One region of the Kitasatospora sp. NBC_01560 genome, then DNA from elsewhere that is predicted to be linked to it. Evidence: predicted binding sites of a transcription regulator. Region 1 holds the regulator's gene; the other holds the start of a gene.
The links. Region 1 encodes HspR, which represses chaperone genes until heat shock. Its sites were predicted from a motif close to TTGAGNNNNNNNNNCTCAA; they were not measured.
Positions count from the first base shown of each region.

Region 2: a site for HspR is predicted at 5,635-5,653, ahead of lon (endopeptidase La). Genes of this name have one in related genera too.

Region 1 is NZ_CP109364.1:5,008,168-5,018,819, reverse strand. It holds gene dnaK (molecular chaperone DnaK) at 1-1,285, shown strand, start outside; gene grpE (nucleotide exchange factor GrpE) at 1,282-1,905, shown strand; gene dnaJ (molecular chaperone DnaJ) at 2,026-3,183, shown strand; gene OH807_RS21900 (heat shock protein transcriptional repressor HspR) at 3,191-3,703, shown strand; gene OH807_RS21895 (helix-turn-helix domain-containing protein) at 3,854-4,969, shown strand; gene OH807_RS21890 (hypothetical protein) at 5,000-5,152, opposite strand; gene OH807_RS21885 (hypothetical protein) at 5,632-6,258, shown strand; gene OH807_RS21880 (LuxR family transcriptional regulator) at 6,284-7,285, opposite strand; gene OH807_RS21875 (LuxR family transcriptional regulator) at 7,278-8,210, opposite strand; gene OH807_RS21870 (LuxR C-terminal-related transcriptional regulator) at 8,200-9,192, opposite strand; gene OH807_RS21865 (TDT family transporter) at 9,900-10,652, opposite strand, start outside.
Region 2 is NZ_CP109364.1:5,912,666-5,923,317, reverse strand. It holds gene OH807_RS25880 (ROK family protein) at 1-800, opposite strand, end outside; gene OH807_RS25875 (GtrA family protein) at 917-1,441, opposite strand; gene OH807_RS25870 (hypothetical protein) at 1,474-2,925, opposite strand; gene lon (endopeptidase La) at 3,219-5,612, opposite strand; gene OH807_RS25860 (rhomboid-like protein) at 5,796-6,617, opposite strand; gene OH807_RS25855 (response regulator transcription factor) at 7,180-7,917, shown strand; gene OH807_RS25850 (sensor histidine kinase) at 8,028-9,158, shown strand; gene OH807_RS25845 (multifunctional oxoglutarate decarboxylase/oxoglutarate dehydrogenase thiamine pyrophosphate-binding subunit/dihydrolipoyllysine-residue succinyltransferase subunit) at 9,487-10,652, shown strand, end outside.

The DNA.
Region 1 (10,652 bases):
CGTCGAGGTGAAGGCCACCAACGGTGACAACCACCTCGGCGGCGACGACTGGGACCAGAAGGTCGTCGACCACCTGGTCAAGGTCTTCCAGGCCGGCCACGGCGTCGACCTGTCCAAGGACAAGATGGCCCTCCAGCGCCTCCGCGAGGCCGCCGAGAAGGCCAAGATCGAGCTGTCCTCGTCCTCCGAGACCTCGATCAACCTGCCCTACATCACGGCCTCCGCCGAGGGCCCGCTGCACCTGGACGAGAAGCTCACCCGGGCCCAGTTCCAGCAGCTCACCGCCGACCTGCTGGAGCGCTGCAAGACGCCGTTCCACAACGTGATCAAGGACGCCGGCATCTCGCTCTCCGAGATCGACCACGTCGTCCTGGTCGGTGGCTCCACCCGGATGCCGGCCGTCGCCGAGCTCGTCAAGGAGATGACCGGCGGGCAGGACGCCAACAAGGGCGTCAACCCGGACGAGGTCGTCGCCATCGGCGCCGCGCTCCAGGCCGGTGTCCTCAAGGGCGAGGTCAAGGACGTCCTGCTGCTCGACGTCACCCCGCTGTCCCTCGGCATCGAGACCAAGGGCGGCATCATGACCAAGCTGATCGAGCGCAACACCACGATCCCGACCAAGCGCTCCGAGATCTTCACCACGGCCGAGGACAACCAGCCGTCCGTGCAGATCCAGGTCTACCAGGGCGAGCGCGAGATCGCGGCGTACAACAAGAAGCTCGGCATGTTCGAGCTGACCGGTCTCCCGCCGGCCCCCCGCGGCCTGCCCCAGATCGAGGTCACCTTCGACATCGACGCCAACGGCATCATGCACGTCGGCGCGAAGGACCTCGGCACCGGCAAGGAGCAGAAGATGACCGTCACCGGCGGCTCCGCGCTGCCGAAGGACGACATCGAGCGCATGATGCGCGAGGCCGAGCAGTACGCGGAGGAGGACCACAAGCGCCGCGAGTCGGTCGAGACCCGCAACCAGGCCGAGCAGCTCGTCTACTCGACCGAGAAGTTCATCGCGGACAACGCGGACAAGCTCCCGGCCGACGTCAAGACCGAGGTCGAGACCTCCATCGGCGAGCTCAAGGAGGCCCTGAAGGGCGAGGACATCGCGGCCATCCGCGAGGCCTCGGAGAAGGTCTCCACCACCGCCCAGAAGCTCGGCCAGGCGCTCTACGCCAACGCCGACGCCGCGGGTGCCGCCCCGGCCGGTGACGCCGCCGGTGCCAAGGACGACGACGTCGTCGACGCCGAGATCGTGGACGACGAGAAGCCCAAGGGCGGTGCGGCATGACGGAGAAGCCGCAGGGTGCTGAGCCCGGCGACGACTCCGCCGCCGAAGAGGCCGTGGTCAAGGCCGCCGAGGAGGCAGCCGCCGCCGGTGCCGCCGGCGGGGACGACCTCGCCTCGGCCAAGCGCGAGCTGGCCGAGCGGACGGCCGACCTCCAGCGCCTCCAGGCCGAGTACCAGAACTACCGCAAGCGGGTCGAGCGGGACCGGCTGACGGTCCGTGAGATCGCGATCTCCAACATCCTGGAGTCGCTGATCCCGGTGCTGGACGACATCGGCCGGGCCCGCGACCACGGCGAGGTGACGGGCGGCTTCAAGTCCGTCGCCGAGTCGCTGGAGACGGTGGTGGCCAAGCTGGGCCTCCAGCAGTTCGGCAAGGAGGGCGAGCCCTTCGACCCGACCATGCACGAGGCACTGATGCACAGCTACTCCTCGGACGTCACCGAGGACACCTGTGTCCAGATCCTCCAGCCCGGCTACCGGATCGGCGAGCGGATCATCCGCCCGGCGATGGTCGCGGTCGCGGAGCCCCAGCCGGGCACCCAGACCACCGCCGCGCCCGACGCCGCCGAGAAGTCGACGGACGCCGGCGCCGACAAGGCCGACGGTGGCTCGGAGAGCTGAACACCCGTGCACTGCGGAGTCGTACGTCGTCCAGTACGACGGCCGGCTCCGCAGTGCCGTATCCGTTGACGCCACAGCATGTGGACCCGTAACTGTTGACCCCGGGAGGTGGCGGCAGCCATGAGCGGCAAGGACTACGTGGAGAAGGACTACTACAAGGTCCTCGGCGTGCCCAAGGACGCCTCCGCCACCGAGATCAAGAAGACCTACCGCAAGCTGGCGCGCGAGTTCCACCCCGATGCGAACAAGGGCGACACCAAGGCCGAGGACCGCTTCAAGGACATCTCCGAGGCCTATGACGTCCTCTCGGACGAGAAGCGCCGCAAGGAGTACGACGAGGCGCGCACCCTCTTCGCCAACGGCGGTTTCCGCTCCGGCGGCCCCGGCGCCAACGGCTACAGCTTCGACTTCGGCGACCTCTTCAACGGCAGCCAGGGCACCGGCGGCGGCAACGGCGGGGGGATCGGCGACGTCTTCGGCGGCCTGTTCAACCGCGGCGGCCGCCAGCCCCAGCCCCGGCGCGGCGCCGACGTCGAGACCGAGGTGACGCTCTCCTTCGAGGAGGCCGTCGACGGCGCGACCGTCCCGCTCCGGATGACCAGCCAGGCCCCCTGCCGCACCTGCAGCGGCACCGGCGCCAAGGCCGGCACCACCCCCCGGGTCTGCCCGACCTGCGTCGGCGCCGGCACCGTCAGCCGTGGCCAGGGCGCCTTCGCGCTCTCCGAGCCCTGCCGGGACTGCCGCGGCCGCGGCATGATCGTCGACGACCCGTGCACCGACTGCCACGGCAGCGGCCGGGCCAGCTCCGCCCGCACCATGCAGGTCCGGATCCCCGCCGGCGTCCAGGACGCCCAGCGCATCCGGCTCAAGGGCAAGGGCGCCCAGGGCGAGCGCGGCGGCCAGCCGGGCGACCTCTACGTCACCGTGCACGTCGACCCGCACCCCGTCTTCGGGCGCAAGGCCGACAACCTCACCGTGACCGTGCCCGTCACCTTCCCCGAGGCCGCCCTCGGCGGCACCATCGAGGTACCGACGCTGGGCGGCCCGTCGGTGAAGCTCAAGCTGCCGCCCGGCAGCGCCAACGGCCTCACCCTGCGGGCCCGCGGCAAGGGCGCCACCCGCAAGGACGGCACCCGCGGCGACCTCCTGGTCACCGTGGAGGTCGTGGTGCCCCAGCACGTCACCGGCGACGCGCTGGAGGCCCTGGAGCAGTACCGCGAGGCCACCGCCTCCGACGACCCACGAGCCGCCCTCTTCAAGGCGGCGAAGGGAGCGTGACGACCAGATGACACCCGACGGCACGATCGGCCCCGCCGGCGCCCCGCTCGGCGAGGGCCTGCCCGGCAGCGCCCCGCGCGCCCGCCGCGCCGCACCGCCCCCGCAGTACGTCCTCACCGAGGACACCCCGGTCTACGTGATCTCGGTCGCCGCCGAGCTCTCCGGCCTGCACCCGCAGACCCTGCGCCAGTACGACCGGCTCGGCCTGGTCTGCCCCGACCGCACCGCCGGCCGCGGCCGGCGCTACTCGGCCCGGGACATCCAGCAGCTGCGCGAGGTCCAGCGCCTCTCCCAGGACGAGGGCATCAACCTCGCCGGCATCAAGCGGATCATCGAGCTGGACAACCAGGTCACCGCGCTCCAGGCCCGGATCACCGAACTGGTCGACTCCCTCGAAGGCGCCGCCGCCGCTCTCCGGCAGCGCGAGGCCGCCGTCCACGCCTCCTACCGCCGCGACCTGGTCCCGTACCAGGCCCCGGCCCAGTCCAGCGCGCTGGTGGTCTGGCGCCCCAGGCGCTGACCAGGCACGGTGGACGCCCGAGCCGCCGGTTCCCCCTGGCCGGGGGGTGCCGGCGGCTCGGCGTTGGTGAGAGAGTTCCCCCTCAGTGGTCGTAAGGTGAACCGACCGGCAGGACGCCGCTCCACGGGGGAGCCCGGCTCCGGCACAACGATGGCGACACCGCTGCCATCGAAGATCCGTTTCGCCCATGGCAAGGAGACGACGATGCCCGCCGCCGAACCGGATCCGGTCCCAGCGGCGGACGATCCGTCCGGGATGCCGGTCGAGCTGTCGCCGGAAGCCCACTCCCTGTACATGCGAATTCTGCAGGCCGGCGGCCGCCTGAGCGCGCCGGGTCTCCTTCCGGACCTGCACGACGGCCGGCTGGTCCGCGAATTGCAGAATCTCGGACTGCTGGTGCCGGACGTGGAATCCCCCGGCGGAATGATTGCCGGTGATCCCCGGCAACTCGCGGATTCGTTGAGCAGTGAACTGCAGACCCGGGCCGTCGAACTTCTTGCGCGATCCATGACAATATCGGCGTCGCTGCAAAGCCTGGGACGCGCCTATTACTCGTACGCGGGACATGCGAGCGGCGGGGGCGCAATCGAGTACATCGAAACCGGGGCGGCCATCAACCGCCAGCTCGCGCTGCTCCTGGAGGACTGCGAGAAGGAGATGCTCACGGCCCAGCCGGGCGGCGGGCGACGGGCCGAGGCGATCAAGGTCGCGATCGAGCGCGACATGCGGTTCGTGCAGCGCGGCGGCACCATGCGCACCATCTACCAGCCCAGCGCGCGCTACTCGGCGCCCACGGTGGAGTACGTCTCCTCGGTCACCCAGGAGGGCTGCCAGGTCCGCACCCTGGACGAGCCCTTCACCCGGGTCATCGTGATGGACCGCAAGGTGGCGGTCATACCCGTCAGCGACGAGGACCGCGAGGCGCGGGCGGCGTTCATCCGTGACGAAGCCGTCATCAGCTACATCGTCCAGCTCTTCGACAGCATGTGGGACCGCTCGATCCCGTTCACCGGCGCCCGGGAGATCCCGCCGCAGGTGGTGTCGAGCATGCGCCAGCAGATCATCCGGATGATGCTCCAGGGCATCGGGCACCGGACGATCGCGCGCCGGCTCGGCCTGAGCGAGCGGACGCTCGCCCGGCACATCGCCGAAATGCGCGAGGAGTACGGCGTCGACACCCTGTTCCAGCTGGGCTGGAAACTGGCCCAGCTGGAGGCCGGGGCCGGGGGCGCCGGGAGAGTGCTTGCCGAGACCGACCTGCCCTGACCCGCCGCATCGCGGGCAGGTCGCTCCCGATCACTTGCCCCAGTAGCTGTCCGAGAGCTGGGTGACCACGGAAGTACCCTCCACCGGGGAGCTGAGGCCCCAGTAGCTGTCCGCGTTGGCAGTTCCGGCACCCGTCACCAGGGCGGCACCCAGAAACAGAGCTGCGACAACGAGGCGGCGCACCTTCAACATGACAACGCTCCTCTTTCTGACTTCACCAATAAAAGAACCGACCGGCCGACGGCGTCGCACCGACAGGTGCCGAGCGCCATTCGTCGGCGTCGCCACGGACACGCATCTTACGGAAGCGGGACAGAGCCCCACACGCCAGATGCCGTGAAGGTCCGCGGAACGACCTTCCCCCTGTTTCGCAGCACGCAGCGCGCTCATCAGATTGTGCCGCATCGGACACCGGTTCGGGTGTGTCATCTGCCTGCCTGGCAGTCAGATGACACCTCGCAACGGTGGACGTCCCGTCGCAATGGCAGCGACGATCAGTCCAGCCTCGGCACGTCCCCCGAGTCGGGGCCGCAACGAAAAGCAACAAATAGACATGGACATGTCCATTCGACCGCGATCCGAACGAGATCGCCTGATTTCCGAACTCGTCCTGCCCGCTGGGATCTGGCACAACCCGGTCGGCCGATCTCCCGGAGTCGACAATGAGTGAGCCCTACCTGCGTCACCATGACAACCAGGCCCCCGAGGGCCGGCGTGCACGAGTGTTCCTGGCCGCACCGCTGATGCGGCTGACCGGACCGGCCGACAGTGTGGTGACCCTCGCCAGCCGGACGCGGCTGACGACGCTGCGCACCACGCTCCTGCGCAGCGGCGCCGCCGTGTACAGCGCGCACCACAGCGACGCCTGGACCGTCGCCGGCCGCGCCCCCGAGCCGCGGGTGCCGTCGGACTTCCGCGCACTGCAGTCCGCCGACCTGGTCTTCGCCTACGTCGGTGCGCCGCTGTCGGCCGGGGTGAGCCTGGAGCTGGGCTGGGCGTCGGCCCTGCGCAAGCCGATCGTCCTGCTGGTGGACGAGGCCATCACGCACAACCCGCTCATCGCCACCATCGAGCAGGTCGCCCCCGTCCTGCCGCTGGTCTTCGACGACACCTGGTCGCAGGAGGCCCTCCACCACACCGTGGAGACCGCCCTCGACTGGGCCGGCATGGCGCTCTCCCTCCGGGAGGGCTTCTGGACGGCGCCCGGCGAGCAGTTCACCGTCCCCCGCCAGCAGCCCCCGGCCGTCGGCCCGACCGGCTACTGGCCGAGCAACGCCGCCACCGGCTGACCACCTCACCCCGCGCACCGGCAGCTCACGCATCTGACCACTCCCCCGGCCGGATGCCCCGCATCTGCCAGCCCAGCTGGAACAACGTGTCCGCGTCGTACAGTTCGCGCAGCCGCGCGATGTGTCCGGCCACCGTCCGCTCGCTCAGCCCCAGCCGGCCGGCGACGACCCGCTGGGTGAGGCCCTGCGCCAGCAGCCGGCCGACCTGCTCGTGCACCGACGACTCCGCCGAACCGGTCAGCAGGGCAGCCCAGTTCACACCCTCCGCCTGCTGCCAGTGCTGCTCGAAGACGTCCACCAGGAACGCGACCGTCGCGGGGTCCTCGACGAGGGCGGCGCTGCTGTTGTCCGCCGCCGCGGGGATGACGGCGACGGTGCGGTCGAAGATCAGCATGCGCCTGAACGGCACCGCCAGCACCCGGATCGTGCTGCCGAGCCGGGTGGCCTCGGCCGCGTACTCCACCGTCGGACCGTCCCAGCGGGCCGCCGGTTCGTAGAGGGTCCGCATGGCGCCGCCGCGTTCGAGGTAGCGGCGGGCCCGGTCGAGCGAGTCGGGGAGCAGCTCGGGCGGCCGGGCACCGCCGGGCTGCGCGGTCAGGCCCTCCGCCCGGTACGCCTGGGACAGCCGCTCGATCTCGTGCCGGATCTGCGCCATGTCCGCGAGGTACCGGACGCCGGAGGGCCCCTCCGACCGCCGCGGCGCGGTGTCGTAGGCCCGGGTGAGGTCGTCCAGCAGCCCGGGCAGTTGCTCGGCCTCCACCAGGAGCCGCGCACTCATCAGCCGGATGTCCGCGCCGATCCGCTCCACCACCGACCGCGGATCCACCGCACTGTACGACGCGTCGATCAACTGCGGCACCAGAAAGCCGAGTTCGACCAGCCGTTGCAGCGCCGCCGCGTCCCCCGGCGCGACCTCGGCCAACCGGATCCGGCCGCCCTCGCGGAGCACCGCGAGGTACAACTCCCGGGCGGCAGCGTCCGGCAGCGCCGCCGCCAGCAGCTCCGACGGCGTCCGGGGCTCAACCATCGCCGCCACCCCGCATCTGCCAGCCCAGCTGGAACAGGGTCTGGGCACCGTGACGGCCGCGGAGGCGGGCGATGTGGGCGGCGACGCTGCGCTCGCTGAGGTGGAGGCGGCCGGCGATGGTGCGCTGGGTGAGGCCCTGACGGAGCAGCTGGCCGACCCGCAGGGTGGTGGGGTGGGGGGCGGTGGCGGACCAGTCGGTCACTTCGGCGCGGGCCCAGTCGCGCTCGAAGACGGCGACCAGCTGCGCGACGGTGGCCCGGTCGGTGATGAACGCGGCGGCGCCGTGGTCCTCCGCCGCGGAGACGATCGCCACCTCCCGGTCGACGACGATCATGCGGTCGAACGGTTCGTCGAGGACCCGGATCTGCGCGCCGTGCCGGGTGACGGTGCCGGCGTACGCGATCACGGCGGGCCGGCGGCGGGCCTCGGGCTGGTAGAGGGTGCGGATCCGGCGGCCGCTCCGCAGGAGCGGGAGGTCCTGGCGCAGGGCCAGTTCCATGGTGGCTTCCCGGCGCGGCCCCGGCCGGGCGGCGAGGAGTTCGTCCTGACAGCCGGCGAGCAGGTCGGAGATCCGCTGCCGGATGGCCTCCCGGCCGAGGGTGCGGGTGGCCTCGCCGGTGGTGCCGGACGGGCGGCGGGCCTCGTCGTAGGCGCGGGTCAGGTCGTCCAGGGCGGCCGGGAGGCGCTCGGCCCGGACGAGCAGGCGGGTGGCCTCGCTGCGCAGTTCGGCGCCGAGCCGGTCGCCGGCCGAGCGCGGGTCGACGGCCGCGTAGCCGTCGGCGGCGGGGGCGAGCAGGCCGTGCTCCAGCAGTCCGGCGAGGGCGGGCGCGTCGTCCGGGCCGAGGGCGGCCGTGGCGATCCGGCCGCCCTCGGCGAGGGCCGCCAGGTAGAGGGCGCGCTCGGCGGGGCGGCACTCATCGGTCATCCCGGCCGCCTCTCATCAGCCAGCCGAGCTGGAACAGCGTCTGGGCGCCGTAGCGTTCGCGCAGGCGGGAGATGTGGGCGGCGACGGTGCGTTCGCTCAGGCCCAGCCGGGTGGCGACGGCGCGCTGGGTGAGGCCGCGGGAGAGCAGGCGGCCGACCCGGTCGGGGGCGTCCCCGGCGGGGCCGCGGCCCGGGGCGGTGATCCAGTCGGTGGCCTCGGCCCGGACCCAGTCGCGTTCGAAGGCGTTGACCAGGTAGCCGATCGTGGCCTGGTCGGTGATGAACGCGGCGGCGCTGTGGTCGTCCGCGGCGGAGATGACGGCGACGGAGCGGTCGAAGACGAACAGGCGCTGGAAGGGCTCGTCCAGGGTGCGGATCAGCGAGCCGCGCCGGGTGACCTCGGCGGCGTAGGAGCGGGCGGCGGGTTCGGAGACGGCGACGGGCTGGTAGATGGTGCGCAGCGTGCAGCCGCGCTGGAGCAGTTGGACGTCCTGGAGCAGGGCGATCTTCAGGGCGTCGGCGGGGCGGTGGCCGGGCTGCGCGGTGAGGACCTCGGTGCGGCAGTCGGAGACGAGCTGGGAGATCCGGTGGCGGATGTGGACGTGGCCCTCGATGTAGACGGCGCCGCCGGAGCGGTCGGGCTGGCGGGGCATCGCGTCGTAGGCGCGGGTGAGCGTGTCGAGGGCGCCGGGGAGGTTCTCCGCCCGGACGAGCAACCGGGTGGCCTCGCTGCGCAGTTCGGCGCCGAGCCGGTCGCTGACCGCGCGCGGGCTGACGGCGATGTAGCAGGCGTCCATGGCGTTGGGCATCAGCAGGCCGGTGGCGACCAGCCGTTGCAGCGCCGTCCGGTCCCGCTCGGGGACGTCCGCGGTGGGGATCCGGCCGCCGACCGCGAGGATGGCCAGGTAGAGCCGGCGGGCCTCCTCGTCGGGCTCGCCGGGCTGTCCGGTGCTGCCCGGAGCGGCCGTCGGGTCCGCGGTCACCTCGAACACTCCCTGCCGGATGGGTCTCGGATACGCCTGTGCTTCGGGTGCGGACGGGGGGTGGGCTCCCGGCGGCCGGGGCGGGACGGGTCGGTGGCTCCCGCGGGGAGCACCGTGTCCGCCGTGCCGGTCCGCCCGCTTGCCGATCATGATCCCAGTCCCGCGCGCCGAACGCGATCACGGTACTGCGAAACCGGCGGACCCCCAGGTCCCGGGTGCCGTCGCACGCCGGGAGGCCCGGGGGCCGCCGGTGCCACGCCAAGGTCAAGGCGCTTCCGGCGAGGCGGAGCAGCAACGCCTCGCCGGATCCGGTCCCGGGGGCCATCACCACACATGGCGTCCCGGCCGGCGCTCTTCCCCCCGATATGCAGGCACGGACATGCCGGACGCATCCAGTTCTGAAGAGCAAGTCGCCGTCATCGGGCTGCGGTTGCCCGGCGACCTGGCGTATCCCCACCCTCACAGTGTGACGCCCGGTGAACAAGTGCCGCCCGAGTGCATGTTCCCGCAATTGCAGGAACCTGCACCGGGCGGCCGGCACGGTCGGTGCGCGGACGGTCCGGCGGCCGACAAAGGCGCTGGTCAGACCGGGGTGACCGCGGAGTCCGGCCGTCCGGTCATTCGGTCGCGGAACGGGCCCCGGCAGGGGGCCGGGTGGTCCGCCCGCGAACCTGCCCGAACGGGCACGATCTCCGCCGGGAGGAGGGTCAGCGCGCCAGCAGCCGGCCGCCGGCCAGGCCGGCCAGGGTGCCCCAGGCGGCGACGGTCCAGGCGGCGACCAGCAGGACGAGGAGCCCGGCGGCCAGCACGGTGAAGCCGGCGAATCCGGTGTGCCGGGCGAGTGCGGCGGCGCCGGTGACGCAGGTGCCGACCGGGAAGGTACAGGCCCACCAGGTCATCGCGAAGGTCATCCCGGCCCGGCGGGCCCGCAGGTTGGCGGTGACGGCGACGGCGAGCCAGAGCATCGCGACGCCGAGCACCGCGACGCCGTACAGCTCCGCGAAGGCGAGCACGGCGGGGGCGAGCCGCGGGACGACGGGGCGGGCGGCGTCGGCGAGCTGGTGGACGGCGGTGGTGGACTGGCCGAGCGGGCCGAGCACCAGGAAGAGCGCGGGGGTGAGCGCCAGGACGGGCAGCTTGCTGTGGACCAGGCCGGTGAGCACCACCGGCAGCAGGGCGAGGGTGGCCGACAGGCCGACGCCGAACAGGGCCCAGCAGCCGTACAGCATGGCCTGCTGCGGGGTGCCGGCCGGCAGGTGCGGCACCAGGACGGGGCCGGTGGCGGCGGCGACCAGCGGGGCGACCACCGGCAGCAGCCAGGTCGGGTTGGCCTCCAGCGGGGAGACCCGGTGCCGGGTGATCATCAGGTACGGGATGCCGGCGGCGACCGCGAGGCCGTAGAGGGTGCCGACGCTCCAGAGCACCGCGTCCAGGGCGACGGCGGGGCCGGTGCCGATCAC
Region 2 (10,652 bases), 900 kb from region 1:
CAGCGGGGGCCGCCGGGGTGGACGGGTACGTGGCCCAGCTCGCCCGCGAAGCCGCGGGCCCCACGCAGCAGCCGGCCGCCGATCACGATCGCGGCGCCGACCCCGGCCTCCGCGGAGACGTGCAGGAAGTGGTCCGGCGCACCGCCCAGCCAGAGCTCGGCGAGCCCGCCCAGATTGGCCTCGTTCTCGACGTCGAAGGGCAGTTCGGCCAGCCGGTCGGCGCCCGCCGCGCGCAGTGCGAGCCGCAGCTCGGCGGCGAGCGGCACGTCCTGCCAGCCGAGGTTGGCGGCGCGCTGGAGCATGCCGCCGCCACCGTCGCCGACCAGCCCGGGCACCGCCAGGGTCAGCCCGGCGGGGCGCAGTCCGGCGTCGGCGACGGCCCGGCGCAGCAGCTCGGCCAGGTCGGCCATCACCGCGGCGGGCTGCCGGTCCCGGTTGCGGATCTCCTGGCGGCGCCAGGAGCGCACCTCGCCGCGCAGGTCGACCACGCAGGCGCCGAGGTGCTCCACGCCGATCTCGGCGCCGAGCCCGCCGGGCCCCCGCGGGTTGAGGCCCAGGGCCGTGCCGGGCCGGCCGACCTTGCCGCTGGGCGTGGCCGGGCCCTCCTCGACGACCAGGCCGGCCGCGATCAGCTCCTCGGCCAGCGAGGAGACGGCCGCCCGGGTCAGGCCGGTGTCGGCGGCCACCTCGGCGCGGGAGCGCGGGGCGCGGGCGATCACCCCGAGCACCAGGGCCAGGTTGGCCCGGCGCATGCCCTGCTGGCTGGCGGGCCCGGCCCGGAGGCCGTCCGTCTCGCGCATCGCCCTCACCCCGCTCGGCCGCCGGTCACCCGCCTCGGGGTGCGTCCCTCATTGGCAGCGTAGCCGCGTTCGCACCACGGCTCCCGGCGGGCTGGGACGGGGCCGGGCGGACCGGGCTAGGAGATCCGCTGGGGCTGCTGCTCCGCCCGGGTGGCGGCCGGCTCGGCGACGCCGGTGAAGACCCAGCGGCGCATCGCCCAGTAGCGGAACAGCATCGCGACGAAGGTGCCCACGACCATCCCGCTGAGGAAGTCGGCGACCTCCTGGGTGAGGGCCGTCACCTGGGGCTCGCGCAGCTCCAGCAGGTAGCGCGAGGCGATCAGCGGGAGGTCGTTGACGGCGATCGCCACCGTGCTGACCAGCAGGAACAGCGGCAGCTCACGGCGCCGGCCGACGGCCCGGAAGGACCACTGGCGGTTGAGCACGTACGAGACCGCGGTGCCCACCACGGTGGCCGCGGTGAGCGCCACGACCGGCTTGTGCGCCAGCACGGTGAACTTCAGCGAGAAGTTGAGCACCGTGGTCAGGGCGAAGCAGGCACCGCCGACCAGCAGGAACTTCACCAGCCGGCGGTGCCTGACCAGGAACGGGCGCAGCCCGGCCGGCACCCTGGCCAGAGCGCGCTGCGTGGGGGACGGCATCCTCGCAGTCTGACCACGGTGCCCGCCGGCCGCTACTCCGCGGTGATCCGCAGCACCCCGGTGGTGGTGCCCTGGTAGACGACGCCGCCGGGGGCGATCGAGCCGACCATCTGGAGGGTGTCGAAGAGGAACCCGGCGCCGGTGTACCGGGTGCGCACCACGGCGCCGGTGCGCGGGTCGATCTCCGCGTAGTAGTAGGGGTCCAGCACCGAGGTGGCGTCGGTGCCGGGGATCACGGGCCTGCGCAGCACGGTGTGGATCAGGCCGTCGGCGGTGGAGAGCCGGGGGACGGCGGCGGAGCGCACCTTGTTGTCCCAGGCCAGGTCGCAGCCGGAGCCGTCCGCCCGGACGTCCACCCGGCTGAGCCCGCCGGAGAACGTGCCGGAGGACGGCACGGCGGGCCCCGCGTCGGCGGGCAGCTTCGGGTACGGGTAGCCGTAGGTGGAGGCGACGAAGACGGCGTTGCCGACGGCCACCGGTGAGTTCTCGCTGCCGCTGCCGCCGGCCTTCAGTACCGGGACGGAGCAGACGGGTGTGCCGTCGGAGGTCCGGTAGACCAGCAGGTTCACCGTCGGTGCGGCGTTGTCGACGACGGTGACGTAGTCGGTGCCGGTGCGCGGCCCGAAGAAGGTCGGCGTCGAGCCGGTGCCCCAGCTGAGCTGGCCGGGCTTGCGGCCGGGCCCGCGGTCGTAGGCCCGGCGCCAGGCGATCCGCGGGGTGCCGTCGGCGTCGGCGGTGAGCAGGTAGGTGGCGTGGGTGGTGGCGACGGCGGTGCCGGCCGGGGCGGTGGAGATCGAGTTGGCGACTCTCTCGCCGGCGGGCAGGGCCAGTGTGCGGACGGTACCGGTGCGGTCGTCGGCGGTGCCGGCCACGCCGTTGCCGGTGGCGAACCAGACCCGGCCCTGCCAGTCCGGGGAGATCCCGGTGACGGCGTCGCCGTCGGGCACCGCGCCGGCCAGCGGCAGGCTGCTGTCGACGGTCAGTGCCCAGGCGCCGGAGGCGGTGCGGTGGTGCCCGATCCGCAGCAGCCGGCGCTCGCCGTCGACGGCCACCAGGCGGTCGTCCTGGTCCAGGTAGGCGTAGACGCCGCCGAGCAGCGAGCCCTTGGCGAGCGGCAGTTCGGCGAGCGAGCCGCCGTCCGCCGGGTCGAGCAGGTGGACGGTCGGGGTGAGGCCGAAGATGGTGGTGCAGAGCGCGACGGGGTAGCCGTCCGAGCCGACCAGCACGGTCGGGCAGGCGGACTGCAGGGCCACCCGGTCGGAGGTGAGCGGTCCGGGCTTCGGCCCGGGCAGCGGGGTGGCGTCCGAGGAGCCGGTGTCGCCGTGCATGGTGGCGGTGCCGTCCGGTCCCGCGTACGGGTTGTGCGGCGGCAGCGGCGCGTACGGGGTGTCGGCGCGGGCCGGGGCGGCGCACGCCAGGAGGAGGGCGGCGGCGAGCACGGCGGCGCGCGAAGGCAGGGCGAGGCGCATGGGTTGTCGTCCCATTCGGGTGAGTGGAGAGGCGGACCGCGGACAGCGGTGCGCACCACCCGGAGGGGGTTCCCGGCGGGCTGCCGGGTGGGTCACCGCGCTGGTCAGAGCGCGCGGCGACAGATCGCGGAGCATGCGTGGGCCAGGTCGACGTCGAGTCGACGGCTCAGGTACGCATGGCTGGTCACCCCGCCAGCCTGCCCGGCTGACGGGGTGTCTCACAAGAACCGTCTCACCCTGCGGTCGGGCGGCCCGGTGCGATCCGTCGATCGCACCGGGCCGCCCGGGCCGCAGCACCGTTGTCGGGCTCAGGCGGCGACCAGCACCTCGGCCGGCTCCAGGGCCAGCTTCAGCACCTCCCGGACGTCCGAGACCGGGTGGACGGTGAGCCGCTCCAGGACCTCGGCCGGGACGTCGTCCAGGTCGGCCTCGTTCCGCTTGGGGATGATCACCGTGGTGACCCCGGCCCGGTCGGCGGCGAGCAGCTTCTGCTTCACCCCGCCGATCGGCAGCACCCGCCCGGTCAGCGACACCTCGCCGGTCATCGCCACGTCGGTGCGCACCTTGCGCCCGGAGAGCAGCGAGGCCAGTGCCGTGGTCATGGTGACGCCGGCGCTCGGGCCGTCCTTGGGGACGGCTCCGGCGGGGACGTGCAGGTGCACGCCGCGGTCCCGCAGCGAGGTGACGGGCAGCTCCAGCTCGGCGCCGCGCGAGCGGAGGAAGGAGAGCGCGATGTGCGCGGACTCCTTCATCACGTCGCCCAGCTGCCCGGTCAGGGTGAGCCCGGTGCCGCCGGTCTCCGCGTCGGCGAGCGAGGCCTCGATGTAGAGGACGTCGCCGCCGGCGCCGGTGACCGCCAGGCCGGTCGCCACCCCGGGGACGGCCGTGCGCCGTTCGGCCGGCTCCTGCGCGGCCTCCGGCACGTGGTGCGGCCGGCCGATCAGGGCGCGGAGGTCCTCGGCGCCGACGGCGACGGGCAGCTCGCGCTCGCCCAGCTCGTGCTGCGCGGCGATCTTGCGCAGCACCCGGGCGATCGAGCGTTCGAGCGTCCGGACGCCGGCCTCGCGGGTGTACTCGCCGGCCAGCCGGCGCAGCGCGGACTCGTCGACCGCGACCTCGCCGTCCCGGAGGCCGGCCTTCTCCAGCTGGCGCGGGAGCAGGTGGTCGCGGGCGATGACGACCTTCTCGTCCTCGGTGTAGCCGTCCAGGCGGACCAGCTCCATCCGGTCGAGCAGCGGCTCGGGGATGGCCTCCAGCACATTGGCGGTGGCGAGGAAGACCACGTCGGAGAGGTCCAGCTCGACCTCCAGGTAGTGGTCGCGGAAGGTGTGGTTCTGCGCCGGGTCGAGCACCTCCAGCAGGGCGGCCGCCGGGTCGCCCCGGTAGTCGGAGCCGACCTTGTCGATCTCGTCCAGCAGGACGACCGGGTTCATCGAGCCGGCCTCCTTGATGGCGCGGACCAGGCGGCCGGGCAGCGCGCCGACGTAGGTGCGCCGGTGGCCGCGGATCTCCGCCTCGTCCCGCACGCCGCCGAGCGCGACCCGGACGAACTTGCGGCCCATGGCGCGGGCCACCGACTCGCCCAGCGAGGTCTTGCCGACCCCGGGCGGGCCGACCAGCGCCAGCACCGCGCCGCCCCGGCGTCCGCCGACCAGGCCGAGGCCCTGGTCGGCCCGGCGCTTGCGCACCGCGAGGTACTCGACGATGCGCTCCTTCACGTCGGCCAGGCCGGCGTGGTCGGCGTCCAGGACGGCGCGGGCGCCGGCGATGTCGTAGGCGTCCTCGGTGCGCTCGCTCCACGGGAGCTCCAGCACGGTGTCCAGCCAGGTGCGGATCCAGGAGCCCTCGGGCGACTGGTCGCTCGCGCGCTCCAGCTTGTCGACCTCCTTGAGCGCGGCCTCGCGGACCTTCTCGGGCAGGTCGGCGGCCTCGACCCGGGCGCGGTAGTCGCCCTCCTCGTCGGCCGGGTCGCCGTTCAGCTCGGCCAGCTCCTTGCGGACGGCCTCCAGCTGGCGGCGGAGCAGGAACTCCTTCTGCTGCTTGGCGACGCCCTCCTCGACGTCCTTGCGGATGGTGTCGTTGACCTCCTCCTCGGCGAGGTGGTCGCGCAGCAGGCCGAGGGCGTACTCCAGCCGGGCCACCTGGTCGGCCTCCAGCAGCACCTTGAGCTTCTGCTCGGCGGTGGCGAAGGACGCGTAGCCGATGTTGTCGGCCAGCTCGCCGACGCCCTCGATCTGGGCCACCCGGTCGACGATCTGCCAGGCGCCGCGCCTGCGCAGCCACTGGGTGGAGAGCGCCTTGTACTCCTTGACCAGCTCGGCGGCGCGCCCCGCCACCGGGGTGCCGACCGAGGACTCCCGGAACGGCGTGGTCTCCACCCAGAGCGCGGCCCCGGGCCCGGTGGTGCCGACGCCGATCCGGACCCGGCGCACGGCGCGGACCAGCGCGGCCGGCTCCCCGTCGGCCAGCCGGCCGACCTGCTCGACGGTGGCGAGGGTGCCGGCCGCCGCGTACGAGCCGTCCACCCGCGGGACCAGCAGGACCTGGGGCTTGCCGGTGCCGCCGGCCGCCGCCCGGGCGGCCTCGACCGCGGCCCGCACCTCGGTGTCCTTCAGGTCCAGCGGGACGACCATGCCCGGGAGCACGACCTCGTCGTCGAGCGGCAGCACGGGCAGGGTGAGCGGTGTGGACGTCGATGCCATGATCTCTCCCCAGTCAGTGAAGTTGAGTTGACCTGACTAAGGTTTGGCAACAGCCGATTGTTCCCCCGGATCTGTTCGCCGTGAGCGAACAGGGAAGGGCCCGGACGGCACCGGAGGGCACCGTCAAAAACACCTGGGGCGGGTCAGCGTCCGAGAGAGCCGGTCAGCGACCGAGGGGGCGGGTCACGGCCGGTCGAGCACGGCCGCGCCGCGGGAGGCCGGGGCGGCGGCGACCGCGGAGGCCGCGGGTGACGGGGCCGGCGCGGCCGGGCCGGGCCGGTGCGGGCGGCGGTCCACGTCCCGCCGCAGCCGGCGCCAGAGCGCCACACCCACCAGCAGGGCCACCGGGTGGCCGATGCCGGTCACCAGGTCCTGGTCGCTCGCGTACTGCTCGGCCAGCAGCGCACCCGCCGCACCCAGCGCCAGCAGCCGCCCGCGCAGCGGGAGCAGCCCGGCCAGCGCACCGAGGCTGGCCAGCACGCCGTAACTGACACCGATGTCGAGGTAGTCCATCGCCTCCGGCTCCACCCGCCCGGTCTCCACGCCGATGACGACCACCGACTGGGAGAGCAGCGTGGCGGTGATGTGCCCGGCCGCGAAGACGGCGGCCGCCCGGCCCGGCCCCACCCGGCGCTCCAGCGGGGCGACGGTGAAGGCGAAGGCCCACAGGTAGGGCATCCAGATCGTCCCGGCCACCCAGAAGCCGCTGAACAGCAGCGCACGCAGCGGGTGGTGCAACAGGTTGTGGCCGTCCGAGCTGGACGCCTCCTGGAGGCGGAGCACCAGGCCCGGGTCGGCCAGCTTGGCGAAGGTGGTGGTCGCGCAGACCACGGCGAGGTACCCGAGCGCGAAGGGGTTGCGCCGCGGCGTCGGCAGCCGGCCGAGCAGCCACTCGGCCACCCCGGTCCGCAGCCCGTGGCGCAGCATCGCGTACGGCGGTCCGGCGCCCGGCCGCACACCGGGACGCGTCCCGTTCCGCCCAGCACCCTTCAGCAGCCCCGCCATGCCGCCTCCGCTCCAGACCCGCAGCAACCGGCTCCCGTCCGGTGCCCAAGGTACCGGCGCGCGCCGGAATTCCCACCCCCGCGAATCTTGTCGTGCCCACGGTACGTTGCGGTCCTGGGAGCCCGCTGGGAAATCCCCGTGAACATCTACAAATCGATCGACCCCCCGGAACCGCCGCCTTGGTCCAGACCTTCCCTCTGTTTACGCACGAGTAGCGCCCCTGACCGGCGGCTCGGCGTCAACTGGAGTGCATACGTACCGTTACGGAGTGAAAAATCGCCGGGTAAGGTAGCGGCCCGTGCCCACTCCCGAGTGGGTCCGGGGGCGGCCCGAAAGCCCGCCCGCGGGCCGGAAACGTCCGGTCCACCTGCCGGGAGGCAGCCGCGGTCCGTACGCTGCGAAGTGTGCGGGAACGGTGGGCGGTCCACACCTGCCCTCCGGTCCACGCACGCGCTACGGGACGGCGGACCCGGCACAAGTCCACGACGGAACAAGACTACGAGCGGAGCCCCGCCATCCCCACAGGTGGCCGGCCCGCAGCCCTGGGGGCGGTGGCGTGACCGTGACAGAAATTCAGCAGGACAACCAGAACAGCGGCGGCACGGTGAGCAGCCAGCGCAGAGTGCTGGTGGTGGAGGACGAGCCGACGATCGCCGAGTCGATCGCGGCCCGGCTGGGCGCGGAGGGCTTCAAGGTCGCCGTGGCTCACGACGGCCCGGGTGCCGTCGACGGCTTCCACACGTGGCAGCCCGACCTGGTCGTGCTCGACATCATGCTGCCCGGATTCGACGGCCTCGAAGTGTGCCGCCGGATCCAGGCCCAGCGCCCGGTACCGGTGCTGATGCTGACGGCGCGCGACGACGAGACGGACCTGCTGGTCGGCCTCGGCGTCGGTGCCGACGACTACATGACCAAGCCCTTCTCCATGCGCGAACTGGCGGCACGGGTCAACGTGCTGCTGCGCCGGGTCGAGCGCGCCCAGCAGGCCGCCCGCACCCCCGCACTCGGCTCGCTGCGCTTCGGCGAGCTGGAGATCGACCACGTGCAGCGCCGGGTCCGGCTGGCCTCGGGCGACGTCCACCTGACGCCGACCGAGTTCGACCTGCTCGCCTGCCTGGCCGCCCAGCCGCGCGCGGTCCTCACCCGCGAACAGCTGCTGGCGGAGGTGTGGGACTGGACGGATGCCTCCGGCACCCGCACCGTCGACAGCCACGTCAAGGCACTGCGCCGCAAGATCGGCGCCAGCTGGATCCGCACCGTGCACGGTGTCGGCTACGCGCTGGAGGCCCCGCTCTCCTAGCGGCGCCTCGGGCGACGGGCCTCCGGGGGGCCCGTGTCCCGAACCGCCGTGACCGCGCGGGCGTCACAGCACGTGCGGGGATCACAGCACGCGGGGGATCAAGGGGAGCAATGACCTTTCCACAGCAACGCAACGGGGACGCCGGCAGCACCCGGCGGCCCACCCTGGCCGCCCGCGCCGCCCACCGGGTCTGGGCCGACATCCGGCCGCTCGACCCGGTCCGCTCCATCAAGGGCAAACTCGCCCTGCTGGTGATCGTCTCGGTCTTCCTGGCCACCGGCATGGTCGTGGTGGCGATCCGGTCCGAGACGCAGATCCGGATCATCATGGTCTTCTCCATGATCGCCTCACTGCTCTTCATGCAGTTCCTCGCGCACGGGCTGACCGCCCCGCTGCGCGACATGACCGCCGCCGCCCGCGCGATGGCCTCCGGCGACTACAGCCGCCGGGTCGAGGTGAACTCGCGCGACGAGATCGGCGAGCTGGCGGCCACCTTCAACCAGATGGCGGCCGATCTGGAGGCCGCCGACCGGCACCGCCGCGAGCTGGTCGCCAACGTCTCGCACGAGCTCCGCACGCCCATCGCGGCGCTGCGCGCCGTGCTGGAGAACGTGGTCGACGGCGTGGTCCAGCCGAACCCGGCCACCCTGGGTGCCGCGCTGGAGCAGACCGAGCGGCTCGGCCGGCTGGTCACCCACCTGCTCGACCTCTCCAAGATCGACGACGGCGTGGTCGACCTGGACGCCCGCCCCTTCGAGGTGCGCGAGTTCCTGGACGGCGTGCTGCGCGGGGTCACCGTGGACGGCGCGACCGCCGGCGGGGCGTTCTCCCGGCGCGGGGACGTCCGGCTGGCCCTGGAGGTCAGCCCGGCCGGCCTGACCGGCGTGGCGGACCCGGAGCGGCTCCACCAGGTGGTCGCCAACCTGGTCGACAACGCCTGCAAGCACTCCCCGCCCAACGGCACCGTCACGGTCCGCGCCCGGCCCGGGGACGGCCCCGGCACGCTGCTGCTGGAGGTCGAGGACGAGGGCCCGGGCATCCCGCCGGCCGACCGCAGCCGGGTCTTCGAGCGGTTCAGCCGCAGTGGCACCGCCACCGCCCAGGGGCCCGGCTCCGACGGCGGGACCGGCCTGGGGCTGGCCATCGCCCGGTGGGCGGTGGACCTGCACGGCGGTCGGATCGAGGTGGCCGAGGCGGCCCGCGGCTGCCGGATCGAGGTACGGCTGCCCGGCCCGCGCTAGGGTCCGTCCGGGGACGACGGACTCCGGGGCGCCCGGTGTTCGGACGTTCGGACGGACTTCGCCCCCATGTCACAGAACCGACACAGACGCATACGGATCTTCCTGTGACGTTTTGTCCGGTTCGGTCCAGATATTGGCGTCGATCAGGCGTGATCGGTTCCCATCCCCTGCGGCTTTCTAACGCACATTTTCAGCCAAACTGCAGGTCAGGACTGTGATCTGGGCGACGCCTGAGCCCTGGGGACTGCGCGATCACTGGTCAGGGGCGTAGCCTTAATCCCCGCTGTCCAAACATCCCAAAAGGAAGCGGAAGAGGGCGGTTGCCGCCGTGTCGCCACAGTCCCAAGAAACCCCCAACAGCTCGGCAAGCTCCACTGGCTTCGGCCCCAATGAGTGGCTCGTCGACGAGATCTACCAGCAGTACCTCCAGGACCCGAACTCGGTCGACCGAGCCTGGTGGGACTTTTTCGCCGACTACAAGCCCGGTACCGAGGTGACCCCAGTGACCCAGGCCGCGACCCAGGTCGGCCCCACGCCGACCCCCGTTGCCGCCCCCGCGCCCGCCGCTGCCGCTCCTGCCGCAGCCCCCGCCGCACCGGCCGCGCCCGCGCCCGCTGCTGCGGCCCCGGCGCCCGCACCGCTCGCCGCAGCCCCCGCCGCGCCCCCGGCCCCGAAGGCCGCCGCCGCTCCGGCGCCGGCCGCTCCGGCCGAGGCCGGCCCCGAGCTGATCCAGCTCCGCGGCCCGTCCAAGGCCGTGGCGACCAACATGGACGCCTCGCTGGAGGTGCCGACGGCGACCTCCGTGCGCGCCGTGCCGGCCAAGCTGTTGATCGACAACCGCATCGTCATCAACAACCACCTGCAGCGCGCCCGCGGTGGCAAGGTCTCCTTCACCCACCTGATCGGTTACGCCCTGGTCCAGGCCATCAAGGCCTCGCCGGGAATGAACCACAGCTACCAGGTGAAGGACGGCAAGTCGTACCTGGTCAAGCCCGAGCACGTGAACCTGGGCCTGGCCATCGACCTGGTGAAGCCCAACGGCGACCGCCAGCTCGTCGTCGCGGCCATCAAGAAGGCCGAGACGCTCGACTTCTTCGGCTTCTGGCAGGCCTACGAGGACATCGTCCGCCGGGCCCGCGCCAACAAGCTGACCATGGACGACTTCACCGGCGTCACGGTCTCGCTGACCAACCCCGGCGGCATCGGCACCGTGCACTCCGTGCCGCGCCTGATGCAGAACCAGGGCACCATCGTCGGCGTCGGCGCCATGGAGTACCCGGCCGAGTTCCAGGGCTCCGCCCCGGAGACCCTGTCCCGCCTGGGCGTCTCCAAGATCATGACGCTGACCTCGACCTACGACCACCGCGTCATCCAGGGCGCGGCGTCGGGCGAGTTCCTGCGCGCGATCCACCGGCTGCTGCTGGGCGAGAACGGCTTCTACGACGAGATCTTCGAGTCGCTGCGGATCCCGTACGAGCCGGTCCGCTGGGCCAC